Regions from separate parts of the Virgibacillus xinjiangensis genome, predicted to be linked through region 2. Evidence: predicted binding sites of a transcription regulator. Region 2 holds the regulator's gene; the other holds the start of a gene.
What was found. The regulator NrdR, encoded in region 2, represses ribonucleotide reductase genes. The targets are predictions, from matches to a motif close to AACACNATATATNGTGTT.
Positions count from the first base shown of each region.

Region 1: ACFOGI_RS02090 (vitamin B12-dependent ribonucleotide reductase) is a predicted target of NrdR. The motif match lies at 5,208-5,225, and genes of this name have one in related genera.

Region 1 is NZ_JBHRSA010000004.1:209,802-219,108, reverse strand. Features, by position in the region: gene ACFOGI_RS02115 (DEAD/DEAH box helicase) at 1-226, opposite strand, end outside; glycine riboswitch at 375-496, shown strand; gene gcvT (glycine cleavage system aminomethyltransferase GcvT) at 660-1,772, shown strand; gene gcvPA (aminomethyl-transferring glycine dehydrogenase subunit GcvPA) at 1,787-3,136, shown strand; gene gcvPB (aminomethyl-transferring glycine dehydrogenase subunit GcvPB) at 3,126-4,586, shown strand; gene ACFOGI_RS02095 (rhodanese-like domain-containing protein) at 4,636-5,007, opposite strand; gene ACFOGI_RS02090 (vitamin B12-dependent ribonucleotide reductase) at 5,338-7,899, shown strand; gene mntR (transcriptional regulator MntR) at 8,053-8,469, shown strand; gene ACFOGI_RS02080 (patatin-like phospholipase family protein) at 8,556-9,307, shown strand, end outside.
Region 2 is NZ_JBHRSA010000031.1:64,589-73,895, forward strand. Features, by position in the region: gene ytxC (putative sporulation protein YtxC) at 54-908, opposite strand; gene dnaI (primosomal protein DnaI) at 1,050-1,982, opposite strand; gene ACFOGI_RS07425 (replication initiation and membrane attachment family protein) at 2,006-3,334, opposite strand; gene nrdR (transcriptional regulator NrdR) at 3,358-3,837, opposite strand; gene ACFOGI_RS07435 (cytosolic protein) at 3,859-4,257, opposite strand; gene ACFOGI_RS07440 (glyceraldehyde-3-phosphate dehydrogenase) at 4,403-5,434, opposite strand; gene coaE (dephospho-CoA kinase) at 5,633-6,232, opposite strand; gene mutM (DNA-formamidopyrimidine glycosylase) at 6,243-7,070, opposite strand; gene polA (DNA polymerase I) at 7,085-9,307, opposite strand, start outside.

The DNA of each region.
Region 1 (9,307 bases), on a different contig from region 2:
TATCTTCTATCACTTGCTCTGCGGTGGACACTTGGTGTTCAAGAAATGTCATATGTGGTAAGTAATGCAGGGAGGTCAATCCGGAAAAATCCGGGCTTATTCTCATTTTTTCCGCGTGATACGCCATTTCAAAAAGTTCCCATGAGGATAGATTTTCTCCCTTGTCTGCAGCTGTTATGAGATGTTCAATAAAATTTTGGTCTTTCTCCACTTTAATAGATGCCATTTCGAATACTTCCTTTATAATGATAGTCGGTTAAAAAGTTTTTTAAAAATTGCTATATTCAAGATAATGATTATGATATAATCAACATTAGAACTTATGGGTTGACTGTTAAATAGTATGCCCAAAACGAAATAATTCATAAAAGCGGATGAAAGCAAGGGGAGAGTTTACTACATATTGCCCCGGTGTTTGAACTACCTGGTGCATTTTAGTAACGCCGAAGGAGCAAGCATATGCGAATCTCTCAGGCAAAAAGACTCTTGTTGGACGCAACTCTGGAGAGTGTCAGCCAATGGCAGGCCACCAAAGAAGCAAATATATATGGATTAAGAATGTTCATATATATGCAACTTTCTGGTTGAAGGACAGAGATTTCCCTATGAAAATGGGGGAATCTCTGTTTTTTTATAATTTACATTGAAGGAGTGATGAAATGACTGATATTAAAAGGACACCGATTTATCCAGAATACGAAAGTAGTGGGGCCAAGACCACCAATTTTGGCGGTTGGGACCTTCCTGTGCAATTTAAAGGTATTAAACAGGAACACGTGAACACCAGGGAGCGAGCGGGTTTATTCGACGTATCACATATGGGTGAAATCAAAGTGGAAGGTGTCAAGAGCTTGGAATTCTTGCAAAAGATGACAACGAATGATGTGGAGAAGCTTTATCCAGGCCGGGCACAATATACCTTTCTGTGCTATCCCGATGGTGGTACCGTCGACGACTTGCTGTTATACATGACTGGTGATAAGCAGTATCTGCTTGTTGTCAACGCAGCCAACACGGAAAAGGCTTTCGAATGGCTGCGGGAAAATAATACATACGGCAGTGAAGAGATTCGGTTAGCGGATGTTTCTGCAGAATATGTCCAGCTGGCACTCCAGGGGCCGGAAGCGAAAAATATCCTGCAGAAACTAACGAGCGACCCGGTGGACGAGATAAAATTCTTCCATTTCCGGAATTTGTGGTTTCCATCGCTCGATACAAATGCGCTGGTCTCCCGTACCGGTTACACGGGGGAAGATGGTTTTGAAATATATATGGACTATACATATGGAAGAAAGCTCTGGAGACTGCTGTTGGAAAATGGAAAAGATCAAGGATTGGAACCGGTAGGGTTGGGAGCAAGGGACACACTGAGGTTTGAAGCAAACCTTCCTTTATACGGCCAAGAGCTCTCACAGAGTATAACACCAGTGGAAGCTGGTCTATCTTTTGCTGTCAAAACGGGGAAAGAGGAAGATTTCATTGGAAAAGAAGTTCTGAAGGATCAGATAGAAAATGGATGCGAGCGCAGGATTTGCGGTATTGAGATGATAGATAAAGGAATACCGAGGACAGGCTATAAAGTGTTTTTACATGGGGAGGAAGTAGGTTATATCACTTCAGGTACACAATCTCCCACCCTTGGTATAAATGTTGGTAATGCTCTTGTCGATAGAGAAGCAGCAAAAGAAGGAACGGAATTGATGGTTCAAGTACGCAAACGAATGCTGAAAGGGCGTGTAGTCCCGCTGCCATTCTATAAACGAAAGAAATAGGGGAGGGAATTGGTGTGGAGTTTCGCTATCTACCAATGACAGAACAAGATAAGAAAGAAATGTTGTCCGCGATCGGTGTGGAGTCTACCGATGAACTGTTTTCTGACATTCCGGAGAATTTGCGTTATAAAGGCGAACTGGAATTGAAGAAACCGCTCAATGAGTATGCTTTGAAGAAAGAGCTAACACAGTTAGCAGAGAAGAATGTGAACATGAAAAAATATAGTTCGTTCCTTGGTGCCGGCGTATATGATCATTTTTTGCCGTCTGTTGTCGATCATGTCATTTCCAGGTCCGAGTTCTATACCGCTTATACGCCTTACCAACCGGAGGTATCACAAGGAGAACTGCAGGCCATCTTTGAATTCCAGACCATGATTTCCGAATTGACAGGCATGCCCATTGCAAATTCCTCCATGTATGATGGTGGGACTGCTTTAGCGGAAGCTGTAAACCTCAGTGCTGCGCAAATGAAAAAAAAGAGAATATTATTGTCAAAGGCGATCCATCCGGAGTACAGGGATGTTATTAGGACGTATGCGAAAGGACCTGGTTTGGAGATAGTGGAAATTGACCATGTAGATGGAACAACCAATCTGACCCAACTCGAAAGCGAGTTGGATGATCAGACGGCTGGTGTCGTCATGCAATATCCTAATTTCTTTGGGCAGATTGAGCCTTTAAAGAAAACAAAAGAGATAATGGAGCAATATAAAGCAATGTTCATCGTCTCCAGCAACCCATTAGCTCTTGGCTACTTGACACCCCCAGGGGACTTTGGTGCTGACATAGTTACAGGGGACACCCAAGTATTCGGGATACCCGCCCAATATGGAGGACCCCATTGCGGCTATTTTGCTGCCAGTAAGAAATTAATGAGGAAAGTTCCTGGCCGGTTGGTCGGACAGACGACCGATGAAGAAGGACATAGAGGATACGTATTGACGCTACAGGCAAGAGAGCAGCATATCCGCAGAGAAAAAGCTACTTCCAATATCTGCTCTAATCAGGCGCTTAACGCTCTGGCCAGTTCCGTAGCTATGAGTGCTTTGGGAAAGCAGGGATTAAGGAAACTAGCCATTCAGAATATGCAGAAAGCACGTTACTTGAAGCAGCAGCTGCAGGATATAGGACTGAACGTGGCATTAGCTGGCCCCTTCTTCAATGAATTAGTAGTGAAGCTCTCCTGTCCGGTGGATAAAGTTAATCAAGAACTGTTGAAGAGAGGGTTTATTGGCGGTTATGACCTGAGTGAGAATTACCCTGAATTAGACGGACACATGCTGATTGCGGTTACGGAAACCCGTACAAAAGAAGAAATCGATACGTTTGTTAGGGAATTGGGGGATATCAATGACTACTAAAGAATTTCCGTTGATTTTTGAGCGAGGAAAAGAAGGCAGGACCAGCTATAGTCTTCCGGAGATGGATGTTCCGGAAACGGATCTAGCCTCTGAGTTTGAGACTGATTATATCCGTAAGAATCCGTCTGGGTTGCCAGAAGTGAGTGAACTGGATATTATGAGGCACTATACAGGTTTATCCAAGCGTAATTATGGTGTAGATACAGGTTTTTATCCGCTGGGGTCTTGTACAATGAAGTACAATCCAAAGATGAATGAAGACATCGCGCGACTGGAAGGGTTCAGTCATATACATCCTTACCAGCCTACAGATACTGTACAGGGTGCATTGGAAGTGATGTATGATCTTCAAACTTCTTTGAAGGAAATAACAGGGATGCATGAGATTTCTTTACAGTCAGCGGCTGGAGCACAAGGAGAATGGACAGCTCTTATGATGATTCGAGCTCTGCATGAAGCAAATGGAGATACTGAGCGGACGAAGGTGATTGTTCCCGATTCAGCCCATGGAACGAATCCTGCTTCAGCAGCAGTTGCCGGTCTGGAAGCGGTGACCGTTAAGACGAACCCGGATGGACTTGTTGACATAGAACATCTAAAACAGGTGGTGGGCAATGACACTGCAGCACTGATGCTGACCAATCCGAATACGCTGGGACTGTTTGAAACAGAAATCAAAGAAATGGCGGAGATCGTGCATGAAGCTGGAGGGAGACTCTACTATGACGGTGCCAATCTCAACGCGATCATGGGGTATGTCAGGCCTGGGGATATGGGTTTTGATGCCGTCCATTTGAATCTGCATAAAACTTTTACAGGCCCTCATGGTGGTGGAGGTCCTGGATCCGGGCCAGTAGGGGTGACAGAAGAACTGGAGCCGTTTCTCCCTAAACCTGTATTGAAGAATCAAGGGGAAACCTATCTGTTTGACTATGATCGACCTCAGTCCATAGGGAGGATTAAACCCTATTACGGCAATTTCGGTATAAATTTGAGGGCGTATACTTATATCCGCTCCATGGGTGCCGAAGGGCTTAGGAAAGTCAGTGAGTATGCTGTTCTGAATGCCAACTATATGATGCGATCTCTTGAATCGGTGTACGACCTGCCATACCGCCAGCATTGTAAGCATGAGTTTGTTCTATCAGGCAAAAAACAGAAAAAGCTGGGAGTTCGAACGCTCGATATTGCAAAAAGACTGCTTGACTATGGATACCATCCGCCAACGATCTATTTTCCATTGAACGTGGAGGAGGCCATGATGGTAGAGCCGACAGAAACAGAATCGAAAGAAACCCTGGATGGGTTTATCGATTCGATCATTCAGATAGCCAAAGAAGCAGAGGAAGAGCCAGAGCTCGTCCAGGAAGCTCCACATGAGACAATTGTAAAGCGTATGGATGAAACAACAGCAGCAAGGAAGCCGGTATTGAAATACAATAGAGAATAAAAGAAAAGGCCCGGAACAGATGGTTTCAACTCCCGGGCCTTTTCTTTTGTTATTTTGTTTTAATCTTACCTGTCCATTTTTTAAAGCCGCCTTTTAGCTGGTAAAGGTCTGAATAGCCTTTCTTACGGAGTATCTGAGCAGCACGGGCAGAGCGTGAACCCCCTTGGCAATACAAGTAAACTGGTTTATCTTTCCGGATTTCCACAAGCCTTTGACGCAGTTGGGTAACAGGTATGTTTCTTGCTCCAAGAATATGACCTTTATCAAATTCCTGAGGTTCTCTGACATCAATCAGCTGTGCTTTCCGGTAATTTTCTTTGAATTGCTCTTCCGTCAATACTTTGAGGTACGATTTTTGTCTATAGTACCGGAAGATACTGACTCCCAGTAGAACTATTACAGCGATCAATAGAAATTCCATTATATTTCCCCCGTCATTCTCTTTTCTACATATCCATTATAGGCTTGTCTCCTTTTTTTTTCAAAGTTTTTTTCTTTAACATTGCATTTAAAGGACAGGTTGAGTAAGATAATGACTAAGACTGTCGAAAAATCTTCCGTCCTATCAGGCTGATATTCCCTGTATTTCACTATTGACAAAACGAAATGATTCTGCCTCCAAACACTATATATAGTGTTTTTTTATTTTTATAATCAATATATTGTTTTAGTTTCTTCCGATGTGGTATGGTATTACTAGATAACAACACAGACCAGCTAAAAGGAATTAGAGTGGCAAAGGAGAGGTATAATGTCGACAATCACGGCTAAATATCAGGGCATTGATGCAGCAGCACTGAACAAAGATATAGAACAATTTCCACAGGTCCACCCAATCACAAGCGATATGAAACTGACACATAATGGTGTATCCAGATTGGTTATGTTGGATCGTTATGCATTTAAGGATACGGAAAAGAAAACATTAAAAAAAGGTGATTTGGTCGTGCTGACCGTCAAGGCAGACCCTAAGTTCCCGGCCCGTGGGATCGGAAGAGTGGACGCAATTGATTGGGAGAATAACGAGGCATCCATCCAAGTTGACACAGAGTTCCAATCCGTCCTAGACGAGGAAGAGAATTCAGGCATTGTGCGACGCGGTCTGGATGTGATTGATAAACCACTCGAGTTATTTTATGAGCAGATTGCTAAAAGGAACGCTGCTGGGCTCTCCGCTGTCGAAAAAACTGTAGAGAAGCAAGAGGAGTGGTTTGAAAAATTCCATAGGGAGTTATCAAATCTTCACTTTATCCCTGCCGGTCGAGTTTTATATGGAGCCGGTGCCGATACGGATGTGACGTATTTCAATTGTTACGTCATGCCATACATCCAGGATTCCCGCGAAGGTATCTCGGATCACAGAAAGCAAGTGATGGAAATTATGTCTCGTGGTGGAGGAGTAGGCACTAACGGATCTACACTGAGACCTAGAAATACACTGGCCAGAGGGGTAAACGGAAAATCATCCGGTTCCGTTTCATGGCTGGATGATATTGCGAAGCTCACCCATCTAGTGGAACAAGGGGGTTCCCGTCGGGGAGCCCAGATGATCATGCTAGTGGATTCTCATCCGGATATTATAGAATTCATTATTTCCAAGATGCAGAATCCGCGAATTCTCCGCTACCTGATTGAGAACACCGATGACGAGCAAATTAAACAAATGGCTGAAGAGAAACTCAAATTCACTCCATTTACTGAGACGGAATTAGATCTCTACCAAGGAATCGTCAATTATCAGAACATGCCGGGTAAAGGTGGTTTTACCGAAGCTGCCATCCGTGAGGCCGAGGAAAAGCTGCGTACAGGCGGAACCTATGATGTACACAACCCAGACTTCCTGACAGGAGCCAATATATCTGTCTGTATCACAAAAGAATTTATGGAAGCTGTAGAAAATGATACGTACTATGAACTGCGCTTCCCTGATGTGGAGAGCTACTCCGAAAGTGAAATGCAAGCATATAATGATCAATGGCATGAAGTTGGCGATGTGCGCAAGTGGGAAGAAATGGGATATGGGGTTCGAGTGTACCGCCGTATTAAGGCGAAGGAGCTATGGAATCTCATCAATGTTTGTGCAACGTACTCTGCTGAGCCAGGTATCTTCTTCATTGATAATGCCAATGACATGACTAATGCGAGAAGTTACGGAGACCAAGTCGTTGCAACAAACCCATGCGGAGAGCAGCCGCTTGCGCCTTATTCGGTCTGTAACCTTGCAGCGGTCAATCTTGCGGAGATGGCTGATAAGCAAAATAAGAAGGTGGATTTCGATAAACTGAAAGAGACGGTAGAAACTGGTGTGCGCATGCAGGATAATGTCATTGATGCCACTCCATATTTCTTGGAGGAAAATAAGAAGCAGGCTTTAGGTGAACGTCGAGTCGGACTCGGTGTCATGGGTTTGCATGATCTGCTGATTTATTGCGAAACTGCTTATGGCTCTTCGGAAGGCAATAAACTGGTTGATCAGGTGTTTGAAACAATTGCAACGACAGCCTACCGTACATCCATTGAACTTGCTAAAGAAAAAGGAAGCTTTCCTTTCCTTGTGGGGAGTACAGAACAAGAGACTAGGTCCTTGCGGGAAGCCTTTATCAATACTGGATATATGAAAAATATGCCAGAAGATATAAGGAATGATATTCTTGTGTATGGTATTAGGAATTCTCATCTTCTGACGGTGGCGCCGACAGGCAGTACTGGAACAATGGTAGGTGTGAGTACTGGGCTGGAACCATACTTCTCCTTTTCCTATTATAGAAGTGGAAGGCTCGGCAAGTTTATTGAGGTGAAGGCAAGCATTGTGCAGGAGTATCTGGATGAGCATCCAGAGGCGGACGAAAATAATCTGCCAGAATGGTTTGTTACATCTATGGATCTAAGTCCAGAGGCACATGCAGATACACAATGCGTCATTCAACGCTGGGTGGATAGTTCAATTTCCAAAACAGTAAATGCCCCACGCGGCTATCGAGTGGACCAGGTCCAAAATGTATACGAACGACTATACAGAGGCGGTGCTAAAGGCGGTACGGTCTATGTAGATGGAAGTCGCGACTCACAAGTTCTGACCCTGAAAGCAGAAGAAAGCAGGGAAGGAGAGCAAACCGAGCTGTTCGAATATGAAGAAACAGAGAAACCGAAGGTTGTGCTCATGGATACGGTCCAGGAACTTGAAAAAACAGATGTTACCATAGGATCGGAAGTAGGTAATACATGCCCTGTTTGCCGTTCAGGTAAAGTTGAAGATATAGGCGGATGCAACACGTGTACTAGTTGTAATGCCCAGTTGAAATGTGGTCTTTAAATTAAAATTTCTCAGGACCGGCGTTAGACCGCCGGTCCTTTTTCATGTTCAGGAAGGAAGACCTTGTCTCTGTTTATCTTTTACGGTATCCTCTTAATACAAGAAGACTTTTTCCCTAAACTAAATCTTTTGCCGAAATGAGGAGATCGACAAATGCCTACCCCTAGTATGGAAGATTACATAGAACTTATTTATAACCTGATGGAAACTAAAGGGTATGTCCGTGTGTCTGATATAGCGGAGTCCTTGGAAGTTTACCCTTCTTCGGTGACAAAGATGGTCCAAAAACTTGATAAAGATGACTATTTGAATTATGAGAAGTACCGGGGTTTCACACTTACTGCCAAAGGAAAGAAAATTGGTGAAAGGCTGGTATATCGCCATGAACTGCTGGAACAATTTCTTGAACTCATCGGAGTGGATAAGGAGAATATCTACCAAGATGTAGAAGGTATTGAACACCACCTAAGCTGGAACTCCATCGACCGTATCGGAGATGTGGTCGAATATTTCAAAAATGACATAGACCGCATCGAGGAGCTGAAAGCTGTCCAAAAAAGGGACGAATAGTGGATATTAGAAAGTCGTCAGTAATCGCTGTTCTAATTGATTCCTTTTATGCTTAAAGATATAAAAACAGCATAAGGGGAGAGCATATGAAAATAGATGGGGTGTTTTCCGGCGGGGGTGTAAAGGCGTTCGCTTTTCTCGGAGCCCTTGAAAGCATCGAGGAGAATGGGCTGGAATTTGAACGGGTTGCCGGCACCTCGGCCGGCGCAATGGTGGCATCGTTTCTAGCTGCGGGCTATAAACATGTGGAAATTAGTGAGATGTTGCAGGAGATGGAGTTGAAGTCATTCCTTGATCCCCCTCGCCTCAGCAGGATTATACCAGCAAGCAAATGGCTGCTGTTGTATTTCCAGTTGGGGTTGTATAAGGGTGATAAACTGGAAAAATGGCTCAAAGAACAGCTGGCAGCAAAAAACATCCATACCTTTTATGATTTGAAGCCTGGTTATCTCAAAGTGATTATAAGCGATCTGTCGTTAGGCAAACTCGTTGTGCTGCCGGATGATTTGGAAAGGCTTTATGATATTGACCCGAATGAATTCTCAGTTGCTGCGGCAGTTCGGATGAGTGCAGGTTTTCCATATTTCTTCATGCCAAAGAAACTGGCAGGAAGAACCGGACAAAAAAGCATCATAGTTGATGGAGGTTTATTGAGCAATTTTCCTTTATGGGTGTTTAGCCAGGATGGGAGTCGCAATAGAAGACCTGTATTAGGTGTTAGATTGACGAAGTCGATGGAGAAATTCGGGAAGCCGAGAGATATAAATAATGCATTTGATATGTTCCATGCTTTATTTTTAACGATGAAAGAAGCCCATGATGCGAGATATATCTCCAA
Region 2 (9,307 bases):
TCACCAGGAATGTATGAATATAGTGTGTATTATAGCGGTCCGAATCAATAAAATCAAGGATTCTTTTTTAAGTACTGTGGAAAGGGAAAATGGGCAGATGGTTCGAACTCGACCTTTTCTTGGAAGACATTGATAACCGTAAGTGTCTTCGGCTCGGCCGGGTCTTCCCCATAAATCTTTATCTTCTTCGGTGACATGGCAATCAGTGGCGCCAAATTCCATTCTTCCACATTCAATCCAACAAGAAACAAAGGTTCCTTCTGCATGATATTTCGGAGTTCCAGTCTGGATAGTTGCCTTCCGTTTTCCTTAAAGAATGTAAAAGTCTTTCCCTGCAGCACATGGACCAGTTCCACCCCTGAATCCTTCCTTGTTATATATTTGCGGAGACTTTCCACAAACTCCTGATGTTCTTCTTCCCTCTTAAACTCATCAATCGCCAGACCGACATATTGGATCAGATGTTCCCGGAAACCATTCAACCGAAATTTGACAATGGAATCAAAATGCACTGCACGAGCATCCTCCATATGTGCTAGGAAAGTAGATAAAAGCAACTGCTTGGGATCCTTACCATTCAGCAGAAACCGGCTCTCGTCGTCCTCCCCTCTGAACAGCCATAGAGCCAAATCCAGAATTCTTTCAATCTCTTCTTCATTAGTATAATAGAAGACTTCTTCTATAATGGACCGGAAGCTCTGGTTCAAGCGGTGTGCAACGAATACTTCAACCATGGAACAGGCAACAGCCTCATTTAATTCCTCGACAGGCAGTTGCCTCTCAAATTGTAAATGATTCCCCCAATCCTTGTGTGTTTTCCAATACAATTCAATCCTTTTGTTGCAACGAAATAAATGTTCACAAAAACGGATCACTTCTTTATCAGTTTCAAAATATACATGAAGCAACTAACATCACCCTCACCCAACACCAAACTGTTACATTATATGGGATGGGTATGAAAAACATGTATATTCCTTGCAAATGCGGCCCATTTAGTTACTCAAACATAAAAAAACGGCAGGGAAGAAATCACCTTCCTTGCCGTTTCAATCATCTCGCCGGTTGTCGCCTTCGATCTTGACTGGAACACTCACTTGTTTGATCCGTTCAATTATCCTTCCAGCTTTTACCGTCTCCACCCCAGAGCGAGTAGCAGCCAATTGGCCTTCCAGCTGTTCCAAGCTATAGTTGGAAGTAAAGAAGACCGGCAGCCTCTCCATCATGCGATACTGCAAAATGGAACCTAGGATTTCATCCCTGAACCAAGCTGACTGCATTTCTGCTCCGATATCATCCAGCATCAGTACATCCGCTTTCTTGAAGAAATCAATTTTCTCATTGGTGGAATCATCTTTAAAGGAGGATTTGATCTCTCTTACAAATTCAGGCATATAAATCATCATCGTCGAGTAATTGTATTCACGCAGCTTATTGGCGACCGCTCCCAGGAAATAAGTTTTTCCCACTCCAAATGGGCCGTGGAAGTAAAGCCCCTTCCGAGGTAGCGTATCATCCGCTTGATCGAGGAAATTCAACAGTTCAAGCACCGCCTGGTTACGCTGGCTATCTGAATGGTCGATGTCCTCAATCCTCGCTTGCAGGATTTCCCTAGGCATATACAGGCTTTGAATCAACTTCTGTTGTTGCTGCTCCTTCTCCTGCAAGAGCCTGCTGTGGCATTTCTCGTAAGAAAGGCGTATCTCTCCATTATCGACCTGCAGAATGGGAGAATAACCTTGTAACATATTTTGACAGTTTTCAAAAGAAGAGCAGGCACTGCATTGCTTTGATTGGGTCTTATATTCATATAGCTTGATCAGGTTTTTCTCGATCTCCCTCTGTGTCAACTGGGGATGATAGGAGAGGAACTCTTTGATTTCAGGGTCTTTCAGCACCTCTTCCCGGATCTTCGTGTAATTTTCTTGGAAGTTTTCGTTTTCCCGCATCCATTTCTTTAATGAGGACTGCACTGGCTTCATGTATATCATCCTTGAAAAACGTTTTATTTTTTGCTGGAAATCTGGCGGAGCAGCGCTTCAATCTTCTGCTGTTCCTGTCCACTATCGTTTTCCTGTTTTCCAGCAGAAGAAGTCTTCTTATGATGCCTGTTTTTGAACCACTCCGGCACCACCTCTTCTTGGGCCGGTTTTCTCTTGTTTCTGCGTCTGTTTACGGATTCCTCGTATTTCACTTTTTCCTTCTTGGCAAATGCCATAGCCTCTTTGGCCGTTTTCAGGTTAGCTCTTGACCAATGGCTCGCTATTTTTTCCAAATAAGCTTTAGAAAGCTTCATATTGGTCTGCAGCAGCACATAATGGATAAGGACATTCATGACCGGAGAGGGAAGTCCTTGGCTTGTCATGATATCCCGGATCACCTTGAGATCCTGTTCGGAGGCATGACTACCACTCGACAGATCTTCCAGAAGCTGCTTCGGTGATATGGTTTCCAACTGATGGACCAGCTGTTCTTCCTTGGACAACGGCTTATCATTCGGCAAAGGCTCCGGACTCTTGGCGGCTTTTGCTTCCAGATGGATGGCTGTACTTTGGTTTTTCGCCTTGAAAAGGTCATGGCAGGCTGTTTTGAACTCCTCGCCGTTCAACCGGTTTTCTTCATCCAATGACCATAGAACCGCCTTATCCACTTCATGTGCAGCCAAGTCATACAGCTGTATCATTTGATTGATCAAACGCCGCGTTTGCCCGGTCAACACCCTCTCTACCGGAATCATCCGCTGTTTAAGCATATCTTCCATCCAGGTGAAATCCGCTCCCCCTCCTGCTTTGGAGGTTGCGGCTGGTTCGGGTGCATGGACATATCCACTTGAGGGGGTAAATGTCTGGAACACTTCATTGAATGAAGCTGTTACATCCTCGCCGGATTCGTCCGCTTTTTCCTCTTTGTAATGCTCTTTCAACAGATGAAATTTATCCTTGCCGATATGATGATAAAGCAGTTGGCTCAACATGGCATCCTTGAAGAAATCCACTGGTGAAAACGGACTATGCAATATATATGTGTAGATGTTATGCGGCTCTGCCTGTTGCTTATAGGTTTTCACCAGACCAATGCCTTCCAGCTTTCTCCGGGCTAGGTATATTTCATCCAGCGGCAGATTCAGGTAATTCATCAGGGTGTGATGTGTCTGAGGATTATCCTTACTCTGGATATCCATGTCATGCAGCAGCGTTTGATAGAGCATGATCGCTTGGATACCGATAAGCGGTTGATATAGGTGGGTCAATGATTTTGCATAATCTGCAGGCAGGTTTTGCTTCAAAACTATATGATACCCTTCGACAGGCAAAATTTTTCCGATATTGTTCAACTGAATAACCCTTTCCTCGCACCTTAGTTGCTGTTATGATTTTTTTCCTTATCTGATTGGATGAGGTCTTTCAATTCATCCAGAAAGACCGTAATATCTTTGAACTGACGGTATACCGATGCAAATCGGACATAGGCCACTTCGTCCACTTCCGAAAGGCGTTCCATCACCATCTCGCCAATCTCCTTGCTGTCCACTTCGGAACCTCCGCTATTACGCAGAGTTTTCTCGATCTCCAGTGCAATTTCCTCTATTTTTTCCAATGGCACTGGCCGCTTTTCGCAGGACCTGATCAAGCCACGCACCAGCTTTTCCCTGCTGAACTCCTGTCTGGCTCCATCCTTTTTCACCACAATGAGTGGCACCGTTTCTATCCGTTCGAACGTGGTGAAACGAAAACCGCACTGCTCGCACTCTCTCCGTCTGCGTATGGATTGACCTTCCTCGATCGGCCGGGAGTCAAGAACCCTGGTATTTTTGTTGTGGCAATTGGAACACCTCATCATTTTCAACCCCATTCATTATTACTGCCGACTACTATCTTCTATGATTATCGGGAGTTTTTTGCGGATCATGTTGTAAAGTTCCTGAATTAACCTGGTACTATATCCAAAATCAAAAGGGATTACGGACTCTGTCGTGACAGAAAAGTCTATGGCTGTCCGATAAGGGCGAACCATGATTACCGAAACAACGATAAATGCTTTCTTTCCTGTGATATGGTGGACACTCATCTCCCCATGTTCCTTAGAAACAGAATGGATTTCGTATTCCCGGGCTTGATGGAACATATCTTCCAGGACAACCATGCCTTGATCTTTTGTCGTTTTGAAATAGTTGGTCTTTAGTGACGGGTCCCAATGAAATTCATTGGTTTCTGCATGGTTATTCAAATATTTATTTACAGTATTTCTGATAGACATACCCCGCACCCCGCCGATTCTCTATTTAAACATATATTAATTAATTTTAACACGTTTTGACAAAATCCTCTAGGCCAAATAAACCAGCTGTTTATCTAACAAAGGAAGCATCCTCCCATGTTATGGGAAGATGCTTCCTTTTGGACTAAGAGATTTTCACCTGAGGCTGATGCAGTTGACTTCCAACATATTTGGCCAGATCTATTACTCTGTTCGAGTAGCCCCACTCATTATCATACCATGCAAGTACCTTTATTTTATTATCCTGCAACACCATCGTGGACAGACCATCAATCACTGCAGAATATTCAGAGGTAGTATAATCAATTGAAACAAGAGGCTCTTCGCTATAACTTATGATGCCGTTAAGTTCACGATCGGCGGACATCTGAAAAGCTTCATTTACCTCCTGTGCCGTTACCTGCTCTTCCACATCCACGACTAGATCAACGAGTGATACATTTGGCGTCGGAACTCTGAGCGCCATGCCATGCAGCTTGCCATGCAGATGAGGAAGCACTTCACCTAGTGCTTTCGCTGCGCCGGTAGAAGTAGGGATGATCGACTGGGTGCATCCTCTTGCTCGTCGTAAATCCTTATGGGGATTATCGATATTTTTCTGATCATTGGTGAAGGCATGGACGGTTGTCATTAAACCGTTTACAATACCAAACCGATCATCGAGCACCTTTACAACCGGCGCTAGACAATTGGTCGTACATGAAGCGTTTGATATGATATTTTCTGTGTCAGGCTGGTAGGTGTTCTCGTTCACACCCATGACAATGGTATTATCCACATCTTTTCCGGGAGCCGTTATGACTACCTTTTTGGCACCTGCCTTCAAATGTAGTCCCGCGGATTCCTTGGTTTTGAATTTACCAGTGGCTTCGATGACCACATCAATATCCATTTCCTTCCACGGGAGTTTCTCAGGATCCCTGCTGCTGACCAGTTCAACAAAATGACCATCTACTTCCAAGCCATGGTCCACAGGGACAATCTCCCCATCAAAGATTCCATGGTTGCTGTCATATTTCAACATATGTGCGAGCGTCTCAGCAGGGTAGCTGGCATTGACTGCCACAACCTCCAGATCGCTCTCCTTTACAGCTTGACGGAAAGCCATTCGGCCTATCCGTCCTAATCCATTAATGGCAATTCTTGTCTTATTCATACCGGACCTCCATCATCAGTCATTTAATTTATAAGTTATACTAATTTGTTGTTTTCTAAAATTAGTATAACATATTTAACCCTCAAATGTGAAAGTAAAAAGGGAAAGTTTTTAAAATAATATGTTACAATGCTGGTCTATTATGTATCATGACAAGCCAAACCACAAAAAACCGGGGCATTTCTGCCCCGGCTCCATTCAGATTACATTCAATTGTCCCAAGAGCTTGTCCAGCTGCTCATAGGTCTGTTGCTTCGTGCCGTTGTTGTCAATAACATGATCGGCACGTTCTGCTTTCTCCTTCACAGGCATTTGAGCAGCCATCCGCTGGGAAGCCTCCGTCTCTGTCAACCCATTACGCTGCATCAGCCTCTGAGTTTGGACATCTTCATCCACGTAAACTACTACAATGATGTCTGCCAAATGGGAAAGCTTACTTTCAAATAAGAGAGGAATATCGAGAACGATACAAGGAACTTCCTCCGCCTCATAGGATTTCTTCTGTTGCAACATCCTCTCCCTCACAGCTGGATGAACAATCTTGTTCAACTGCTCTCTGTTGTGCTCATTCGTGAAAACTAGTTCCCCCAGTTTCTGCCTGTCCAGGCGTTGATCTTCTTGAATCACTGCATCTCCGAATGTTTCTCTGATCTTCACATATGCTTCCTCGCCAGGCTCCACCACTTCTCTAGCTAGCAGATCGGCATCGATGACGGGTATTCCAAACTTCTTAAACATAGTGGAGACCGTGCTTTTTCCAGTAGCAATACTTCCTGTCAAGCCAATCGTAAGTGTCATTGAACTCCCCCTATTCCTTCTGACATGATGGGCAGATATGGGTGCCCCTTCCCCCGACTTTCAGCTTTATAATAGCGTTCCCGCATTTTTTGCATGCCTCGTTCTCCTGTCCGTAAACAAACAATTCCTGCTGGAACATCCCCATATCCCCTTGGGAGTTGACATACGAACGAATTGTCGTTCCCCCTTGCTTGACAGCCTCCTCCAGGGTAGATATGGCCTCCTTTCTGACCTTCTGTACTTCCTTTTTCGTCAGTTTGCTGGCTCTTTTTAATGGATGGACGCCGGCCTTAAATAATGTTTCATCAACATAGATATTACCCAATCCAGCAACAACTGTCTGATCCAACAGTACTGCCTTGATCACCCGCTCTGTCTTTTTCAGTTTTTGATAGAGATACTCTTCAGTAAAAGCCGGATCAAAGGGATCCGGCCCCAATTGATTCAATGGCTTACCATCCAATTCTTGCCCCTTCGGATAAATATGCATGGTACCGAACTTTCGAACATCGTTATAGCGCAGTTCTTCTCCATCCGTAAAAGTGAATAGTACATGGGTATGTTTCTGGACCGGCTCAATCTTCTGATGGACGCTGTACTTCCCTTCCATCCGCAGATGGGAAATCAGCACATAGTCATCGAGTTGAAAAATAAGGAATTTCCCTTGTCTAGACATGTCACGGATCGTCTGTCCTGCTAAAAGGTGTTTAAACTCCTCCACATCATCCGGCTTCTTAATGATGTTGGGCCAAAAGACTTTTACTTCTTCTATCGTTTTATTAAGCACTAGTTGTTTTAATGTCTTTCTTATTGTTTCCACTTCAGGTAATTCGGGCATTGTTCACCTTCTCCTTACTTTGCATCGAACCAACTGTCGCCATAAGCGTAATCCACTTTTAAAGGAATATGGAGCTCCACTGTATGTTCCATGACCTCGGGCACTATTTCCATCAGTTTCTCCAATTCTTCCTTCGGTGCTTCCAGGATCAATTCATCATGGACTTGGAGCAGCATACGCGCATTCAAGTTCTCTTCTTCCAACCTTCCATAGAGATCAATCATCGCTTTCTTGATGATATCAGCAGCACTACCCTGAATCGGGGTATTCATTGCCGTACGTTCCGCAAAACTCCGCTTATTGAAATTGCGACTGGTGATGTCTGGTAAATACCTCCGACGTTTCATCAATGTGGTTACATAACCTTGATGTTTTGCTTCTTGAATGATTTCATCCATATAGGATTTGACTCCTGGGTAGCTCTCAAAATAACGGTCAATGAATTTCTTCGCCTCTTTCCTCGTAATCCCGAGGCTTTGGGAAAGACCATAATCACTGATTCCGTAAACAATTCCGAAGTTCACCGCCTTGGCTTGTCGCCTCATACTGTCGGTGACACCTTCTTTATCTACATGAAAAACATCCATCGCTGTCTGTGTATGGATATCCAAGTCCTCCTGAAATGCTCGGATCAGTTTATCATCATTCGCCATATGTGCAAGTACCCTGAGTTCAATCTGCGAGTAATCGGCGGCGAACATGATCCATCCTTTTTTAGCAGGAACAAAAGCCTGCCTGATTTTGCGCCCTTCTTCCAGCCGGATTGGGATATTTTGCAGGTTTGGTTCCATTGAACTGAGTCTGCCTGTCTGGGTCAATGCCTGGTTGAAACGTGTGTGAATTTTATTGGTATGCGGGTCCACTACTTTCAGCAGTCCTTCAATATAAGTCGACTGCAGCTTGCCCAACTGTCTGTACAGCAATAGTTTTGGTATGATCTCATGTTCATTTTCCAGTTGCTCCAAGACATCGGCAGCAGTCGAATAGCCTGTCTTGGTCTTTTTGATTACCGGAAGGTTTAGCTTCTCAAATAATATAGGGCCGAGCTGCTTGGGGGAATTCAAATTAAACGGTTCACCGGCCAATTCATGGATCTCCTTCTCCAGGTCCTGAAGCCGTTGTTTCAGACCATTTCCCATTTCTTCCAAATTGGAAATATCCACAAGTACACCCAGGTGCTCCATTTCCCCCAATATCAGAGCAAGCGGCATTTCCAGTTCCTTGTATAGCTCCAGTTGTTCATTAGCTTTCAGCTTCTCTTCCATCTGTTCCTCTAAGGCGTACAGGGCAGCAGTTTTTCTTATAATATGCTCGGCAAGGACTTGTTCTTCCGGCACTTTCTGTTTGGCACCTTTACCATATACTTCTTCATCATATAATACATCTGTCTTCCCAAGCCTGTTGCTGATTGCTGGGATATCATGATTGTTTTCTGAAGGGTTCAGCAGATAAGATGCAAGCAGCATATCAAAATCAATACCTTTTATATGGATCCCATGATTCAATAGGACTACCAGTGTTTTTTTTGCATCAAACACCATCTTCTTATTGTCATACTGCTCTGCCCATTCTTGGAAGGCCGCCGACTGCAATGCAACCTCTGCAGGGATGAAGTAGTTACCCTTCTCATTTGAAATGCCGAATCCTTCGATCGTGCCCGTATGGTAATTTTCCCCCAGCATTTCAGCAACCAATGCTTCCTTGCCAGTAAAAATATCATCGGTAACTTCTCGTAGGATGGTTACATCTATCTCCTTCATTGGCTCTGAAGTCCCTTCGGCCGTAGTGTCCCCGCCAATTCTGTCTAACAGTGACTGAAAGCCCAGTTCTTTGAACATGCCGCTCAATTGGTTGGGATCATATCCTCCATAGGCAAGTTCCTTCGGTTCCACCGTGATAGGGGAATCACGTTTAATGGTGACCAAATCCTTGCTGAGAAACGCTTCATCCTTATATGTAGTCAATTTTTCCTTGAGTTTTTTCCCGCTCACTTCCTCGATATGGTCGTAGATCCCTTCGAGGGTGCCGAATTGTTTCAGCAGTTTGACAGCCGTTTTTTCTCCAACACCGGGCACTCCTGGAATATTGTCGGATTTATCCCCCATCAATGCTTTCAAATCAATGATCTGATCTGGTGCGATATCCATCTTCTCCTTCATAAACGCCGGAGTGTACCGCTCTACTTCACTGATCCCTTTTTTGGTCAGACTGACGGTAACCTGGTCCGAGGTCAATTG